2 regions of the Anaerobacillus sp. 63XJN7_4_ISO-PGPR-S23-413 genome follow, and region 2 is predicted to be linked to the other one. Evidence: riboswitches for the same ligand, from Rfam matches in the RefSeq annotation. Region 2 holds a riboswitch; the other holds the start of a gene.
What was found. Region 2 has a riboswitch for FMN ahead of AC0VYO_RS03740 (ECF transporter S component). Riboswitches for the same ligand answer to the same signal wherever they lie in the genome.

Region 1: it holds a riboswitch for FMN, as region 2 does, so the genes downstream of both, ribD (bifunctional diaminohydroxyphosphoribosylaminopyrimidine deaminase/5-amino-6-(5-phosphoribosylamino)uracil reductase RibD) here and AC0VYO_RS03740 (ECF transporter S component) in region 2, are expected to answer to the same signal.

What each region holds. Positions count from the first base shown of each region.
Region 1 covers NZ_CM149688.1:2,522,256-2,530,818, forward strand. The annotation lists gene AC0VYO_RS13345 (hypothetical protein) at 1-287, opposite strand, end outside; gene scpB (SMC-Scp complex subunit ScpB) at 323-901, opposite strand; gene AC0VYO_RS13355 (segregation/condensation protein A) at 898-1,647, opposite strand; gene AC0VYO_RS13360 (hypothetical protein) at 1,711-1,839, opposite strand; gene AC0VYO_RS13365 (DUF309 domain-containing protein) at 1,885-2,412, shown strand; gene AC0VYO_RS13370 (GNAT family N-acetyltransferase) at 2,434-2,796, opposite strand; gene ribH (6,7-dimethyl-8-ribityllumazine synthase) at 3,026-3,496, opposite strand; gene AC0VYO_RS13380 (bifunctional 3,4-dihydroxy-2-butanone-4-phosphate synthase/GTP cyclohydrolase II) at 3,530-4,723, opposite strand; gene ribE (riboflavin synthase) at 4,750-5,406, opposite strand; gene ribD (bifunctional diaminohydroxyphosphoribosylaminopyrimidine deaminase/5-amino-6-(5-phosphoribosylamino)uracil reductase RibD) at 5,406-6,488, opposite strand; FMN riboswitch at 6,631-6,776, opposite strand; gene AC0VYO_RS13395 (peptidylprolyl isomerase) at 6,799-7,236, opposite strand; gene lysA (diaminopimelate decarboxylase) at 7,329-8,563, opposite strand, start outside.
Region 2 covers NZ_CM149688.1:671,179-679,741, reverse strand. The annotation lists gene AC0VYO_RS03760 (M4 family metallopeptidase) at 1-1,555, opposite strand, end outside; gene AC0VYO_RS03755 (YitT family protein) at 2,371-2,943, shown strand; gene spoIIP (stage II sporulation protein P) at 2,977-4,149, opposite strand; gene AC0VYO_RS03745 (c-type cytochrome) at 4,382-4,708, shown strand; FMN riboswitch at 4,879-5,016, shown strand; gene AC0VYO_RS03740 (ECF transporter S component) at 5,161-5,742, shown strand; gene AC0VYO_RS03735 (amidase family protein) at 5,884-7,359, shown strand; gene AC0VYO_RS03730 (peptide ABC transporter substrate-binding protein) at 7,446-8,563, opposite strand, start outside.

The DNA of each region.
Region 1 (8,563 bases), 1.9 Mb from region 2:
TCCGCCTTCTTAAGCGGATCAACAAACTCATTTTCACTACTAATATACAAACGTTTTCGATTCGGATAAGATGAAAGGAGATTCAGTGCGATTGCTTCGTGAATGGGGGTCTCATAATCCCAAAATTCTTTAATGGCAGTTTCTGCAAAAACACCAGGATATAAAACATGAAATCGCTTTACCTTTCCATTCTCCTCATACGTTATTGTAGAACGAACGAATGAATCTTCAGGGGAGTTTGCACGATCTTTTTGAAGCTCCTCGAAAGCAACATGAGTTAACCGCATCGATTGTCCTCCTTCATCATGATCGAACTTAGCATCTACTCAGAGATTTCCTGAAACTTCTCAAAAAACAAGTCTGCTTCCTCATCTTCCTTATCTTCTGTCCCATCAGGTAAAGGGGGTAGATCCTTGATTGAGCTTAAACCAAAATGAAATAGAAACTCTCTAGTTGTTCCATATAAAATCGCTCTTCCAGCTTTTTCGGCTCTGCCCGCTTCTTTAATGAGCAATTTACTCATTAAAGTTTGTAAAGGCTTATCCGTTTTAACACCGCGAATTTCTTCTATTTCTACCCTTGTTATTGGTTGCTTGTAGGCGACGATCGCAAGTGTTTCAAGAGCTGCCTGCGATAAAGTATGATTACCTGGTGTCGCTACTAGTTTTTCGATATAGGGAGCATTTTTAGCATTTGTAGTGAGCTGATAGCCACCACCAATAAAACTAATTTTAAAACCGCGATCTTTTTCATTGTATTCATCCTGCAAATCACTTATTGCACTTAGAAGGGTGTCTTCTTCCAATGAGATGGTTTCACAAAGATCTTTCACTGTGATCCCTTCATCACCAACTACAAATAGAAGACTTTCGATAATGCTTTTTATTTCTTCGTTTGTCACACTGATGCCTTCCCTTCTCGTTCAAAAATCATAATTTCGCCAAAGTTTTTATCTTGTTCACAAGCCACATCTCTCGTTTTCATTAACTCAAGGACTGCAAGAAACGTCACAATCATATGCCCACGATCCTCTTCACTAAAAAGATCACTAAAACGCGTCTTTCCACTTCCTCGTAGCTGGTTCCGAATAGCGTTCATTCGATCTTCAATAGGAACATCTTCACTTTGAATCCGTGTACGCTTTGGTTTCTTTTCCTTTACACGTCTGGACATTTTTTGAAATGCCGCAAGCATATCATACAATGTAACGTCGCCAATGGAGGTTTGACTATCCTCATGACTAAATTCACTAGTATCCACAGGTGGCCGAGCATAAATAAGGCTTCGACTACTTTCTTTTTCCTTTAAATCATTCGCAGCCTCTTTAAACCTTCGATACTCAACAAGACGTTGAACGAGTTCATCACGGGGATCATCTTCAAACTCAGGGTCCTGTTCGAAAATTTCTTCTTCTTTTTGAGGAAGAAGCATTTTGCTTTTTATCGCAAGCAACGTCGCAGCCATAACAAGATATTCACTTGCCACATCAAGTTCTAACTCTTGCATTGTATGGACAAACGTTAAGTATTGATCTGTAATTTGCGAGACTGGAATATCATAAATATCCACTTCGTACTTATTTATAAGGTGGAGCAAAAGATCCAATGGACCTTCAAATGCATCAACCTTTACACTGTATTGCTTCATTTTCCATCTTCCTTTATCCAAGTCCATCTAGTATTCCGATTATATCACATTTACAATAGGGGCTTACAGCAATGCAAGAAAACCATCCGGTTCATTTTTAACGTAAATTGATTTCCATTGATCGTTAACAGTTTGATAGCATCCTGACGACTGATCGCTATTTTGATCCATAAGAGCACTCGCTTTATCCATTTAACACACATGTGCTACACTACTAAAAGAAATGGAGGAATCAGCATGTATTCAAAAGCCTATATTGATTATTTGGCTCATTTCCATGGACTTCGTGATTATTTTGAATGCCATGAAATCCTCGAAGAACATTGGAAAGAGGATCCGCGTGGAAGTCGTAAACTTCATTGGGTAGGTCTTATCCAAATTGCTGTTGGCCTCTACCACCATCGACGCGGTAATTTCACAGGGGCAAAGAGAATGATTGCTAATGCCATACGCATTTCCAAAAGCGAAAGTGAAGAACTCGATAAATTAGCGATAAATATTGATCAACTTTCTAAAAACCTATCAAAAGAGTTACAACTCATCAACACTCACTCTCCATACCAGGGATTTGATATTCCTCTCACAAGCTCCACCCTTCAAACGGCTTGTGAAGAAAGATGTCGTGAACTTGAATGTACTTATGGTAGTAAAAGCGATCTTTCGAATATAGAACTTATCCATCGTCATACGAGACGTGATCGATCAGATGTAATTGAAGAAAGAAAACAACAATTTGAAATAAAACAACAGAAAAGGAACGGCTAAGCCGTTCCTTTTCTTTGCATCTTACTTCATATTTTCTTCCAAGTGACACCTTTCAAAAAATGTCCCCGTATATTCATTACCCTTAATAGATATTTCATCACTTAGCATTTCTCGAAGTGCTTCAACCATTTGTTTTCCAATTCCTTGATGGCGATGGGAAGGATTAACGCTAATATCCTTTAACTCTACTTCGTTGTCGTTTACCCATTCAATTCCGAGCAATCCAATAATATCTTCTTCTTTCCAAAGAAAAAGCTGCAAAGAATCCATATCCTCATAGTCTTTAATCGATTGTTGCAGTTTCTTAATATCTTTTTCGTTCGGCATGAAGCTTAATAGCCCCATGGCTATTTTCTCATGAGCTTTCTTATAACGAATTAGCATGATTATCCCTCATTAAAGTAATTCTTGGCTTTCCGTTTAATAACTTATTCTAAAATCAATTAGAATGTTAAAATGATTCGACGAACAAGCTCAGCTAGCATGATAATGACAATGATCACACAGACCTAAGAATCAACCATTTTCTTTCTCTCTTCTTGGCTTTACGATTCCAAACTCTTTTGCCCTTCATCGCATACCATACTCATCATAGCCAAAAATGAACTGATAATCAACCTTCAAATGATTTTGATAAATTAGCCATTTCAATTGCTGCCGTTGCAGCATCCCAGCCCTTGTTACCAGCCTTAGTACCTGCACGTTCAACAGCTTGTTCAATGGTATTTGTGGTTAATACTCCAAAAATAACAGGTACACCCGTCTGCATCGTTAAATTCGCCACGCCTTTAGAAACTTCTCCACACACATAATCAAAGTGTGGTGTCGCCCCGCGAATAACCGTACCAAGCGTAACAATTGCATCATATTTTCCCGTTTCAACCATTTTCTTTGCGGCAAAGGGAATTTCAAATGCTCCAGGAACCCATGCTACATCAATGTTTTCTACGGACAAGCCATGACGCTTCAATGCGTCTTCAGCACCTCCAAGTAACTTACTTGTAATAAATTCATTAAATCTTCCTACTACTATACCCACTTTTAACCCAGATCCAACCAAGTTTCCTTCAAATGTTTGTCCCATTATTAATATCCTCCTATTTTCATACGTAAATTTTTAGAAATGAAGCATGTGTCCTAGCTTGCTATGTTTTGTTTTTAGGTACTTTTCATTCTCTTTTCGAGAAGCCATCTGAAGAGGTAGCCTAGATGCTACTTCAAGACCATAACCTGTTAACCCAGCTATTTTACGAGGATTGTTTGTCAGAAGGTTCATTTTAGAAACACCAAGGTCTCTCAAAATCTGTGCCCCTATTCCATAATCCCTTAAATCAGGCTTAAATCCAAGCTTCTCATTCGCTTCAACTGTGTCGTAGCCCTGTTCTTGCAGTTTATAGGCTTTCATTTTATTAAGAAGCCCGATACCTCTTCCTTCCTGGCGCATATACAAAAGCACTCCATGACCTTCCTCTTCAATTTGTGCCAATGCAGCATGTAGTTGTGGACCACAGTCACATCGAAAAGATCCAAACACATCACCAGTTAAGCATTCAGAGTGAACTCGCACAAGAGTTGGTTGATCTGGTAAGATTTCTCCTTTAATCAAAGCTACGTGCTCTTTCTGATCAAGAATGTTCGAATACCCTACCGCTCTAAAAGAACCAAACTCAGTCGGAAGTTCTATTTCTACTTCTTTTCGAACAAGAACATCTTTACGGTTACGATATTGGATCAGATCTTTAATCGTAATCATTTTCAAATCATACTCTTCAGCAATTTCCTTTAGATCAGGAACGCGCGCCATTTCACCGTCTTCTTTCATAATTTCACAAATAACACCAGCCGGGGCAGAGCCAGAGAGTCGTGCCAAATCGACTGCCGCTTCCGTATGACCTGCTCTTCTAAGGACCCCTCCATCCTTAGCAATCAATGGGAAAATATGACCTGGTCGATTAAAGTCTGAAGGTTTAGCATCCGGGTTAATTAAGTATTGAATTGTAGATGCTCTTTCAGCTGCCGAAATTCCTGTAGTTGTACTTTTGTGGTCGACACTCACTGTAAACGCTGTACCATGAGAATCTGTGTTATGATCTACCATTGGACTCAACTTCAGTTCATTTGCACGCTCTTCCGTAATCGGCGTGCAAACAAGGCCTCTTCCTTTTGTAATCATGAAATTGATTGTTTCAGGTGTGACTTTATCGGCTAAAGCGATAAAATCCCCTTCATTCTCCCTGTCTTCATCATCACAAACGATCACCACCCGGCCTTGCATTAAATCATAAATCGCTTCTTCTATTGTATGGAACATATACGATGACCCTCCTGATAGTACCATTATTTAAATCCATGATCTTCAAAAAACTGACTCCCAAGTGAAGCAGTAGGTTCGGGTTTTGAACCGCTTCTTTGCTCCAAGTACTTCATAATGTATTTACCAAGCATATCGCATTCTATATTCACTGTATCTCCCACTCTTTTTCTCCCAAGCACCGTTTCCTCTACGGTATGGGGAATAAGAGATATAGTAAGAGAGTGCTCCCCTATTCCAAAGACCGTAAGACTAGTACCATCAACAGAAACTGAGCCTTTTTCAATAAAGTAAATTAAAAGGTTTCGCGGAATCGAGATGTCATAATAAACAGCATTATCGATTTGTTCTACACGAGTAATTTTCCCCACACCATCAACATGTCCAGAAACAAAATGACCACCAAAGCGTCCATTTGCGGACATAGCTCTCTCAAGATTCACCGATGAGTTTGGCCCTAGCTGACGAAGACTGCTTGCACGAAATGTTTCAGGCATAATATCTACGGTAAAAGAAGAGTCTGTATACGTCGTAACAGTTAAGCACACGCCGTTTATCGAAATGCTATCTCCTAAATGAACGTCTTTTAAAATAGTCGACGCCGCAATTTGCATTGCAATGGATTCTCCTGATTGTTGAACACTTTCAACTCTTCCGATTTCTTCCACAATACCTGTAAACATTAAGAAAGCCTCCTTGATGAAATAATTCGAATATCATTTCCAATTTGTTCTACGCTATCCACTTGTAAATCGATCGCTTCATTCATCGTTTTAAAACCTGCACCTCCGAAAGCCGTAGGAGATTGACTCCCACCAATTAGCTTCGGCGCAATGTATGTAATAACTTGTTGAAAAGAGCGTGATTCAAGAAAGCTACCGTGTATTTCTGAACCACCTTCAACAAATACTGATGTAATTTCTCGTTCCCCTAAAAGGTCAAGAACTTTATCCATTGGGAGCAGTGGATCTGTGACAGCGATGATTTGGACATGTTTTGGGAAAGATCGCTTATTTTTTAGCGCAGCTCGTTTTGTTGTAATGATCCATGTTTCTGCATTCTCATCACTTATTACTTTAGCGTCAGAAGGCATCCTCAATTGACGATCTAACACGATTCTAATCGGCGATAGCCCTTCACCGAAACGAGTCGTTAGTGATGGGTCATCAGAGAGGACGGTTCCAATACCTACAAGAATGGCATCATGTTGATGACGATAGGCATGAACATCTTTTCTCGAGTCTTCCCCCGTAATCCATTTACTATCACCTGAATGAGTTGCTATTTTGCCATCAAGCGTTGTAGCAGCTTTCAACGTTACAAATGGTCTTTTTTGTGTAATGTAATGGAAAAACATCCGGTTTAGCTGTAAGGCTTCTTCTTCCATAAGCCCAATATGGACAGCTATGCCTGCTTTCTTTAGTTTAGTCACACCATTTCCTGCGACCAGGGGATTCGGATCTTGACTTGCAATAAATACCTCTTTGACTCCTGCTTGAATTAAAGCATCAGCACAAGGAGGCGTCTTTCCATGATGACTACATGGCTCTAGTGTCACATAGGCAGTACTCCCACTTGCTCGATTGCCCGCCATCTTGAGTGCTTGAATTTCGGCATGGCCTTCTCCAGCCTTTAAATGAGCTCCCATCCCTACGATACGCCCACTATTAACAATGACAGCTCCTACGGAGGGATTCGGACGCGTTTGACCTATCGTACTTCTAGCTAAATCGATCGCTGTTTTCATAAAATCCGTATGATTCATCGTATTTACTCCTGTTCCACTCTCCATTATTGGTTGAGAAGGAGAACAAAAAAAGCCTCCCAAAACACAGCTGTCCCGGGAGGCAAAAGTATATGCCAAATAAGCCTTTTGAATCTATGATTCAAAAGGAAATTGGTCACTTTTATTCCTTCTCCCATCCAGACTATACTGTCGGTTCTGGTTTCTCACCAGATCCACCGTTTGCTTACGCAACCGGGTCACGGACTTAGCTAGCATAAGCTAGTCATCACCGCCGGTTGGGATTTTCACCCGACCCCGAAGGAAAGTATTAAGTTTTTAAGAGTCTGATCTATTCTTCGTCCCAGACTTTTACTTCTTTCATTACGTCACCCTGTTTAACGCGAAGGACCGTATCCATTCCTTCTGTTACTTGACCAAAAACGGTATGAACGCCGTCTAGATGAGGCTGAGGTTCATGAACTAGGAAAAACTGACTGCCGCCCGTGTTTTTACCAGCATGTGCCATAGACAATGAGCCTGCTACGTGCTTATGAGGGTTACCTTCTGTTTCACAGTCAATTGTATATCCTGGTCCACCCATTCCAGAACCTGTAGGATCTCCACCTTGAGCAACAAAACCAGGGATTACACGGTGAAAATTCACACCGTTGTAGAAACCTTCATTTGCAAGCTTCTCAAAGTTAGCAACAGTGTTAGGTGCTGCTTCTGGATAAAATTCAATTTCAATAACTTCTCCATTTTCAAATGCAATTGTTCCTTTTTTCATAAATAAATCCTCCTGCACTAACAATTTTCTTAAAAGCTCTTTCATTATAGCACAGACTGAAGCTGTTCCATATCATTTATGCTTTTCAACTATTATTTTGATATAATCGCTTGTTTTAATGGCAAATCATGTCGAACTAAATCCTCGTATGACTCTCTCTCAACAACAAGGTTGGCCTCACCATTTTCAACAAAGACAACAGCTGGTCTTGGTAATCTATTGTAGTTATTTGCCATGGAATAACCATATGCCCCCGTTGAAAAAACAGCCATCGTATCACCAGCAATCGCTCGCTGTAACTGGCAATCCCAAATTAACATATCACCTGATTCACAACACTTTCCTGCTACAGAGTATAGGTGGTCTTTTGCTTCATTCATTCGATTTGCTATTGTGGCTTCATATTTTGCCTGATAGAGAGCAGGGCGTAAATTATCCGTCATCCCTCCATCTACAGCGAGGTAATGTCGCAACTCTGGAACATTTTTGTGTGAACCAACCGTATATAACGTCATTCCAGCTTCTCCTACTAGTGAACGACCAGGTTCAATCCAGATCTCAGGCATGTTCATTTGCCCTGTTACCTGATTTCTGATTGTTTCAATCATAGCTTCGATGTAGTTCCCTACTGGTAATGGGTGATCTTCACTCGTATATCGGATTCCAAATCCTCCACCAAGGTTAAGGACTTCAGGCTCAAAACCATAGGCATCATACCATGTTGTAAGATAGCTATAAATCTTTTCAATAGCCATTACAAAACCATTTGTTTCAAAAATTTGTGAGCCTATATGACAATGAAGTCCAAGAAGATGAACAGCACTCATTTTTGTTACATCCAATATCGCGCGTTCTACCTGACCACTCTGTAAATCAAAACCAAATTTAGAATCTTCTTGGCCTGTTAAAATATAATCATGCGTATGTGCTTCAATACCTGGTGTTATACGCAACAGCACATTAGCTTTCACATTTTTTTCTTCTGCAATTTGCTCAAGGAGAGATAATTCGTAAAAATTATCAACAACGAAGCAACCTATTTCTGCATCAAGCGCCATTCTAATTTCAGATTCACTTTTGTTATTTCCATGAAAATGAATACGCTCCACGGGGAAACCTGCCTTCAAAGCAGTATAAAGCTCTCCACCGGATACAACATCCAAACTTAATCCTTCTTCTTCTGCAAGTTGGATCATTGCCATACATGAAAAGGCCTTACTAGCATAAGCTACTTGATAGTTTACATTCTCACGTTCAAAGGCACTTCGAAACGCCCTTGCTTTGTCTCGAATCATAGCCACATCATAAACATATAACGCAGTGCCAA
Region 2 (8,563 bases):
GAAGTAGCGCTGAACGGGCTGAACTAAAGTTGCTTGTAGGCGTTAAATAGACACTTAGTGCGCGATAGTAAACTTTCTCAGCCTTGGCTTTGCCAATGCTTTGAATTGTTAAGTATGCAGCTTTGTTAGGAATTCCACTGTTCGTATGAACTCCTCCATTATCAGAAGACGTATAATAATAGTCATCCATATGAGATGGTTGTCCATACGCTTCAGGGTTAGATAAGCTTCTTAACGCATCTCCTGCCTTGTTAGGTGTATAGACATCTTCACCCATTAGGAAGTCTCCTGGCTCAACGAAGTAGCCAAATACGTCCGACATAGATTCATTAAGAGCCCCTGATTGGTTCTGATATTGAAGTCCAGCTGTTCTTTCCGTAACGGCGTGAGTAATTTCATGTGCCACTACATCAAGTGCACCTGATAGCGGAGCGAATACTGATCCATCTCCATCACCGTAAACCATTTGTGAGCCATTCCAGAACGCATTGTTGTAATTTGATCCATAGTGAACAGTTGAACGGATCGTGGCTCCATTGTTATTAAAGCTATTGCGGTTATGGGTATTCTTGTAGTAGTCATACACAACACCAGCATTGTAATGAGCATCCACTTCTGCACCTTGAGAACTAGACGTAAACGCATTGTTGCTATCTACCGCATAGCTTCCTGGAAGGGATGTTCCGTTATTAGCTGTTCTTGTTTCAATCACACCGCTCATTGCCTTCGTCGTGTCATAAAGGTAGTATGTGCCATTTGAATAATACGTGTTGAGGGACTTATAGTTGCCAAGGATGCCATACCCGTATCCTGTTTCTGCTCCATCAGCCACTGCATTATATGCATCTACGATCGATCCATCGCGAGCATCCACATAAACTTGCCAGTTTGCAGGATACGGATCGATGAATTGAAGCTGTACTTTATAAGTTAGGTAGTACTTGTTATCTTTCTCATATACAACTTTCTCACTTTTTTCTACCATATCAAAAGCATCAGATTTTCTTACAAAGCTTGGTTCATCACTCACAACGTTCTGTGGCTTTACATCAATGTGATCCCATGCTTTTTTAAGTGCTTCTTTATCAGAGAGCTTTACATCTGAACTTCCTTTATAATTCTTAGATGCTTCTGGATGAAGGTCTCCATTTACTGCTGTAACTTCGCCTTTTTCATCCGTATGTACGATGAATTTTGCTCCGTCGATCTGAACACCCTTTACTGTTTGAACATATTCATAGTGTGTCATTCCAAGCTCATCTGTCGTTTCATTCACTAGTTTCAAATCTTTCGTTTTCACTTTGAAGAGAGATTCGTTTGACTTAAGATATGATTTCACAGCTTTCTCTGTTTTCACATTCTTTTCTGATAGTTTACCAGAAAGGAATGAAGGAACCTTACGATCATTTTCCCAATCCTGTTTTACAATTTCCATTTTTTCTAAGGCTTGTTTCTGCTCCGCATTTAAGTTGTTAGAAGAAGCAGCAGAAGCAGACGGGAGAGCAGAACCAAACGCAAGACCTGTCGCAAGTACAACGGCAATTCCTTTTTTCATTTCATTTCCTCCGTTTCAGAATAGTGAGAATTTTTGGTACATTTGTAGATTATCACAGAATTCTTAATGTTTGTATTGGGAAATATAGAGGAAAACATGAGTTTATACGTTGTTATTTCACTTTGAATTTCCCAATAACAACTTCGTAATCTACGTGGTATAATTTTCTTGTGCTCATTACGAATTGTAAATATATTACATAAATGGGTTGTGAAATGAAAATAAGACAGACCAATGGCCTGTCTAGCAAGTGATGATTTATTATTTATCTACCAATGGTACTATATTTGATTAAAACAACATTTCTCCGATGTTAGCATTTCTACCCTACTTTTTGTACTTAATTCTATCTACTTGTAAAAAATTTCGAACTAGTTTCCACCTTTATGAATGTAGAAAAAGAAAAAACTTACTTAATTTAACTTTTTATATACTCTTCTCCCCCTCCACCGAGAGAGGTTTAAATAGTCATACCTTTATACTTCATAACAATTTAAATCCTGCAAAGTACGTAGCTGCGTTTCCGTTTCTACCCCTTGAGCAAATGCTTCTAGTCACAGATAGTGAGCCATTGAAATAATTGTTGTCATAATAGCAAGGTTTCCTTAGTACTTCTTAATGCCACGAATAATTAGACGAGGATTAATCGGAAGCTTATTCAATTTCTCGATCTTTACCTTTTCATAAAATCCTCCAACTTTCATCTATGTCTCTCCGAAGAAACAAGTTTTCATATCATTTAAGAGAAATCCGTTATGAAGTCATTCATTCATACATAAATATGGTACAACCACATCCAAGCAGGTGAGTATGATATGTATCAAAAAATCGCCGCAGTAATATCTGGAAGCATCCTAGTTGGTGCAGGTATTAACGCTTTTCTTGTACCGAACCATCTCATCGATGGAGGAATGATCGGAATTGGCCTCATTATCAAGTACATTTGGGGCTATCAAACAGGATTTACCATTATTTGTTTAAGTGTACCTCTCTATATTATTGCGTTTCTATACTTTCGGCCTTACTTCTACAATAGCCTTCACGGTTTATTACTTTCTTCCTTTTTTATTGATATTCTCTCCCCCCTTCGATATACGTTTACATTTCCTATCCTTACTAGCGCTGTCCTTGGCGGCTTTTTTGTTGGATCAGGCATTGGTATTATGTTGAGATATGATACAAGCACCGGTGGAACAGATCTGCTTGCTCAATTCATCTCCCGTGTCCTGTCATTGAATATTGGTATCATTATCTTTCTCATCGATGGGATTGTTATTATTATCGGTTCAAAGACGATTGGATGGAATGCTACGCTTTATTCAGCTATCACTATATTTGCAGTTGGAATTGCGACGAGCATATTAACACTAAACAAAGAGACCGTGTAAAGAGCGCTGGGAATGTTCCCAGCGCTCTTCTTTTTAATTATTTACTTTTTGGGTATTCCAGTAGTGTTCACTAACGACATCCGCAATCGCTTTAACTGTTCGACTCAGCTGTTCGAGGTTATTATCTACGCCTCCTATTTCAATTAACATAGCGTTAGGAGATATGTCCTGGTTGTAGATACCGTCTACCCCCTGGCCTTTTTTACCAATAACTCCCCTGCTAAGCCCAGGATATTTGACCTTTAACTCTTCATGTAAGTCTTTTGCAAGTGCTAAATTTTTCTCGTAATTTGGATTCTCTTCTCCAATAACAAAGACCGTACGAGCATATTCCTCATTGTTAATTGTCACTGTCGTATCTTTTTCTCTTAAGGAGTCTCGATGAATATCAATAAACAAATTAAAATCATCATTTCCTGCCACAGCCGATTGTACGATTGTTCTGGACACATCATATGCTTTACCGTGTTCCCAACCTTTTTCATTTAAAAGCACGCCTATATTTGAGTCATCTACTTTTGCTCCAATCCCTCTCTCAGCCAGTTCTTCTCCAAGCATCTTACCTACTAACGTAATGTTCGTTTTTCCATCGTTTGCAAGATTAGCATTTTTGTTACCTTCAAGTCCTAGTAATGGCAGATATGATTCATAACTATGAGAGTGATAAATAAAAGCTACTTTTCGGCCATTTGTTGTTTGAAGAGGAGGTGTTACTTGATCCTTGGAATCATTTATCTGTAATTTTTCAGTTGGAACTTCACGTTCTTTTAACAATTCATCTAATGCAGGAGTTGATTCAATAGGGAGATTAGTGAAATTCGTCCCTTCACCGGCTACGTGGATTTTAGCATCATATAATGCAAACCCTGGTAGCTCCCCACCCAAAAGACTACGTATATCCCCGGGTTTCACACTCGTAATAAACTGAAAGGCAACTAAGGACAGCGCTGGCGGCTCACTTTCCTCTGGTAGTACTTGAGTCAAGTAATGGTTTTCCGTCCCCATTCCATAAACGAGAGCTTCAGTCGAGAAACTTGTAATCCAATCATGTAACACAGAAGAGGAGAGTTGATACTTCGTTTCTGATGAGGAAATCATTCCTGCTACAATAAACAGGAGAATAAGTCCTACAATTGAAAAGAAAGAAACAAACCTAATTTGTCTACTGCTTGTATCACTAAACAGCATGCGTGAGCTGCTCTTCATTTCCTGTCCCCCCGCTCCTTAAACGTCATACTCTATGTCTATGAATCCGCACCCCAAAATAGAAGATTTTTTCACTAGTGATCATAGAAACGCATACATAATTCAGGAAGAAATAAGCAAAATATATTTGATAATTGAATGTTTGAAAAGTATGATAAAGATGAGGATACAGGAGGTGAACAGAATGGGAAAATCATCCGCATATATTACTGCAATAATTTTGTTCCTAGTTATGGTTGTAGGCTTTACATACTGGCTATCCACAACCGAAGAACATGCTGGTGGAAATGAAGCCGGCCATAGTGAACAGTCTGAAGAAGGCGGTGGAGATTCAGCTGGAGGAGAAGCCGAGAAAATCTTCTCTCAAAACTGCGCGTCATGTCATGGTGAAAACCTTGGAGGCGGTGCTGGTCCTGCTCTTGAAGCAGTAGGTGGCAAGTATTCAAAAGATGAAATTCTAGAAATAATTAAGAATGGTAAAGGCGGCGGTATGCCTGCTGGTGTCATCCAAGGTGGAGACGCTGAAAAGGTCGCAACGTGGCTCTCTGAGAAAAAATAATAGCGCTTTATTTTAAGCTCTCCCTCTTCAAAGATGGAGAGCTTTTAAGTTTATGTCTCTGCTAGCCCCCCCTAAAAAGAAAGCGTTATCACAAAATAGCATATGTTCAAGATGTTTTCATTGAGATATCGCTACTTTCGCTGTATAATGAACTTGTAAATATTATAACGAACTATCTTCGGGGCAGGGTGTAATTCCCGACCGGCGGTGAAGGATAAGTAATTCCTCAAGCCCGCGAGCCTGTAATTTGGGCAGGATCTGGTGTGATTCCAGAGCCGACAGTATAGTCTGGATGGGAGAAGATGGTGGAGTAGTAAGCTTTCTTTGAATTATAACAGAAGCTTGCTTATTTCCCCATGCCGTAACCATGAGCCCCATACTCATGGTTTTTTGTGTGCACTGGGGCCACATCTCCTTTTTCGGTGGTTCGAAAAAAAGGGAGCAATGTCAAAATGAAAAGTGTTTCAAAAACGCAACGTATGATTGTCGTTGCGATGTTCAGCAGTATTTCTTACTTGTTAATGCTTTTAGATTTTCCACTGCCTGGATTTCCTGTTTTTCTACAAATAGACTTCAGTGAAATTCCAGCACTATTTGTTGCCATTCTGTATGGTCCAGTTGCTGGGATACTTGTAGAAGCGATTAAGAATTTCATTCACTTTGGAATTCAAGGAAGCTTCACCGGAGTACCAATTGGTCAAATATCAAACTTCATTGCAGGAGTTTTCTTGATCGTACCAACTTCTTTAATCTTCCGTAAATTTAATCAAACTCAGAAAGGGTTAGCACTGGGATTGACGCTCGGAACGATTCTAATGTCGGCAGTGATGGGACTGTTGAACTATTTAATTATTCTTCCAGCATATACGTGGTTTATGGGCTTTGAAGAAATGTCTTCATCAGCTCGTCAGGCTCTCGTATTAACAGGAATTACACCATTCAACCTTGTAAAAGGCGCTATTATAGCAAGTATATTCGTTGCCTTCTTTATAAAATTAAAACCTTGGTTTGCTCGTCAAACGAGAGTTGCATAAATATCAAAACCCGAATCTTACAAAGAGATTCGGGTTTTTTATGTGAATTGAAAACGAACGCTCAAGAACTGACTATTGCAAAAGGATTTTACCAATTTTTGTTGAAATAGTTACAAAAAGGATTCTCATGGGGGATACTATATGCTGTCATTAGAATGGTTAGAAAAATCAACGATCCTTGATCTTCAGCAAGCAATGTTAGAAGACAACCTTACTTCTCTCCAGCTCGTACAGTACTATCTTGAACAAATCGCAAATTATAATCCACGAGTAAACGCTATACTAGAAATCAATCCTGACGCCCTTTTTATTGCAGAATCTCTTGATCGTGAACGCAAACAAAATGGACCCAGAAGTCCATTACACGGAATCCCAATCCTGCTCAAAGATAACATCAACACCGATGACCACATGCATACAAGTGCAGGTTCTATGGCATTAGCTTCTTCTTATGGCAAAAATGACGCTTTTCTAGTAAAAAATCTTCGCCACGCTGGTGCTGTGATTCTCGGGAAAACCAATATGACCGAATGGGCTAATTTCATGAGTGAAACAATGCCTAATGGATTTAGTTCAAGAGGCGGTCAAGTCTTTAATCCCTATGGGCCTGGAACACTTGACGTCGGAGGATCGAGCTCTGGTTCTGCTGTAGCTGTTGCCTGTCATTTCGCTACGGCTGCTGTAGGAACAGAAACAAATGGCTCTATTCTTAGCCCATCAAGCTCTAATGCTGGTGTTGGTATAAAACCAACCGTGGGATCTATTAGCCGGACTGGAATTATTCCTATTTCTTATTCACAGGATACCGCTGGCCCAATGACACGCAATGTCACTGATGCTGCAATCCTTCTCGGTGTGTTATCAGGAAAGGATTCACAAGATCAAGCGACGCATTTTGTACCTGAGTACCATGATTATACGCCATATCTCTTCCCTACATTACTTGAGAATTTAAGAATAGGTGTCGTTAAAAAAGGCTATTATGATGCGATGCATCAGGAAGAACAAGAACAATTGGCTAAAGCCATGGAAGATCTTAAAACGATAGGTTGCTCTATTGTAGAAGTGAAAGAAATAAGTCCATATCAGGAAGCGTTAGAGAGAGACTACCAGGTCCTTCTCCACGAATTCAAATCAGGGGTGAACAGCTACCTTGCTAAGGAAACAACCTCTTCTGTTCCACTAGATCTATCAACAATTATTGATTACTATAACCAAAATCAGTCGACTTCTCTGCCATTTGGTCAATCGCTTCTTATCGAATCAAACCAAACGCAAGGAACATTATTTGATCCATCCTATCTTAAAAGTCGACTCCAAGATTTGAAATACGCAAAGGATGAAGGTATTGATCAACTTATGGAAAGAGAAGATCTAGATTTATTACTATTCGCAGGCTCTTACGGTTCAACACTTCCCGCAAAAGCAGGTTACCCTTCTATAACCGTACCAGCTGGTTTCACTTCTAATAACAAACCTTTTGGCATCACTCTGACTGGTAAAGCATTTAGTGAACCACAGCTTATTAAACTTGCTTACGTCTTCGAACAGCATACACATCATCGAAGATTGCCGCATTTGTTTATCAATAACCAGACGACACATGAGACAAGATGACTATCATTTATTAAAGAGCCATGATCAAACTTTTCCTTTTCACACCAAATAAAAAGCGTGAGCCTCTCGGCTCGCGCTTTTTAGGATTACTTCTCGATTGTTACCCATTTAAGAGAAGAATCAGCACCAAACTTGTGGATGTGGTAGTTTTTCACGTAGTCTTTCATGATAATAGCGGAACCACCTTGATAAGTTGGTAAGATCGCTGTATCTTCTTCGATTAGAATACGCTCAGCTTCTTGCATCATTTCCCAGCGCTTCTGCTCATCCGTTTCAGTTTTTGCATCTGAAACTAGCTTGTCATACTCTTCGTTAGAATAATCCATGCGGTTATAAGCGCCGTCTGTTTCAAACATGTAAATGTAAGTCATTGGATCTGGATAGTCTGGTCCCCAACCACCAGTTGAGATATCAAAGTCTCCTGCATCTTCAAGATCAAGGAACTGCTTCCAAGGCTGTTTGTTAATTGTAATTGTAAGACCGTCTAACTTAGACTCAAACTGATCTTTCGCATACTCTGCAATTTTGGATGCAAGGTCACTATCAGTTGTAAGGAATTCAAGTTCAACTTTGTCAGTACCTAGAGCTTCTAGCCCCTTCTTCCAGTACTCAGCAGCATCGTCTGCTGTTTGATCTGCAAGATAGCCGTCTGGAGCTGGTGCACGGAAATCTTCATCGTTAAAGAATAGGAATTCTTTTGGTACAAGATAGCGAGCAGCTACTGAACCATTGTTAAGCAATACATTTACTAGACCGTCGCGATCATAAGAAAGGTATAGCGCTTTACGAATGTCGTTGTTCGCAAGTGCTTCGTTCTTCTGGTTCATACGAAGGAAGTAAATAGTTGTATCAAGAATTGTTGTGAAATCTTCGCGATCTTTAAACTGATCAACGAAATCTGCACTAAGACCAGCACGATCAATTTTTCCAGTTTCATAAAGGTTAACTCGAGTTGCTTCGTCTTTTACGATCTTGTAATTCGCTTCTTTAAGTTGTACTGTATCTGCATCCCAGTACCCATCATTTTTAGCAAGCTTCCAACCGTCGCCATGATTCCATTCAGCTAGTGTAAATGGACCGTTGTAAAGCATTGTATCAGATTCAAGAGAATAGTTTTCGCCTTGCTCTTCAGCAAAGTCTTTTGGCTGTGGATAGAAAGATGCAAATGTTAAAAGGTCGAAGAAGTAAGGAACCTCTTGAGTCA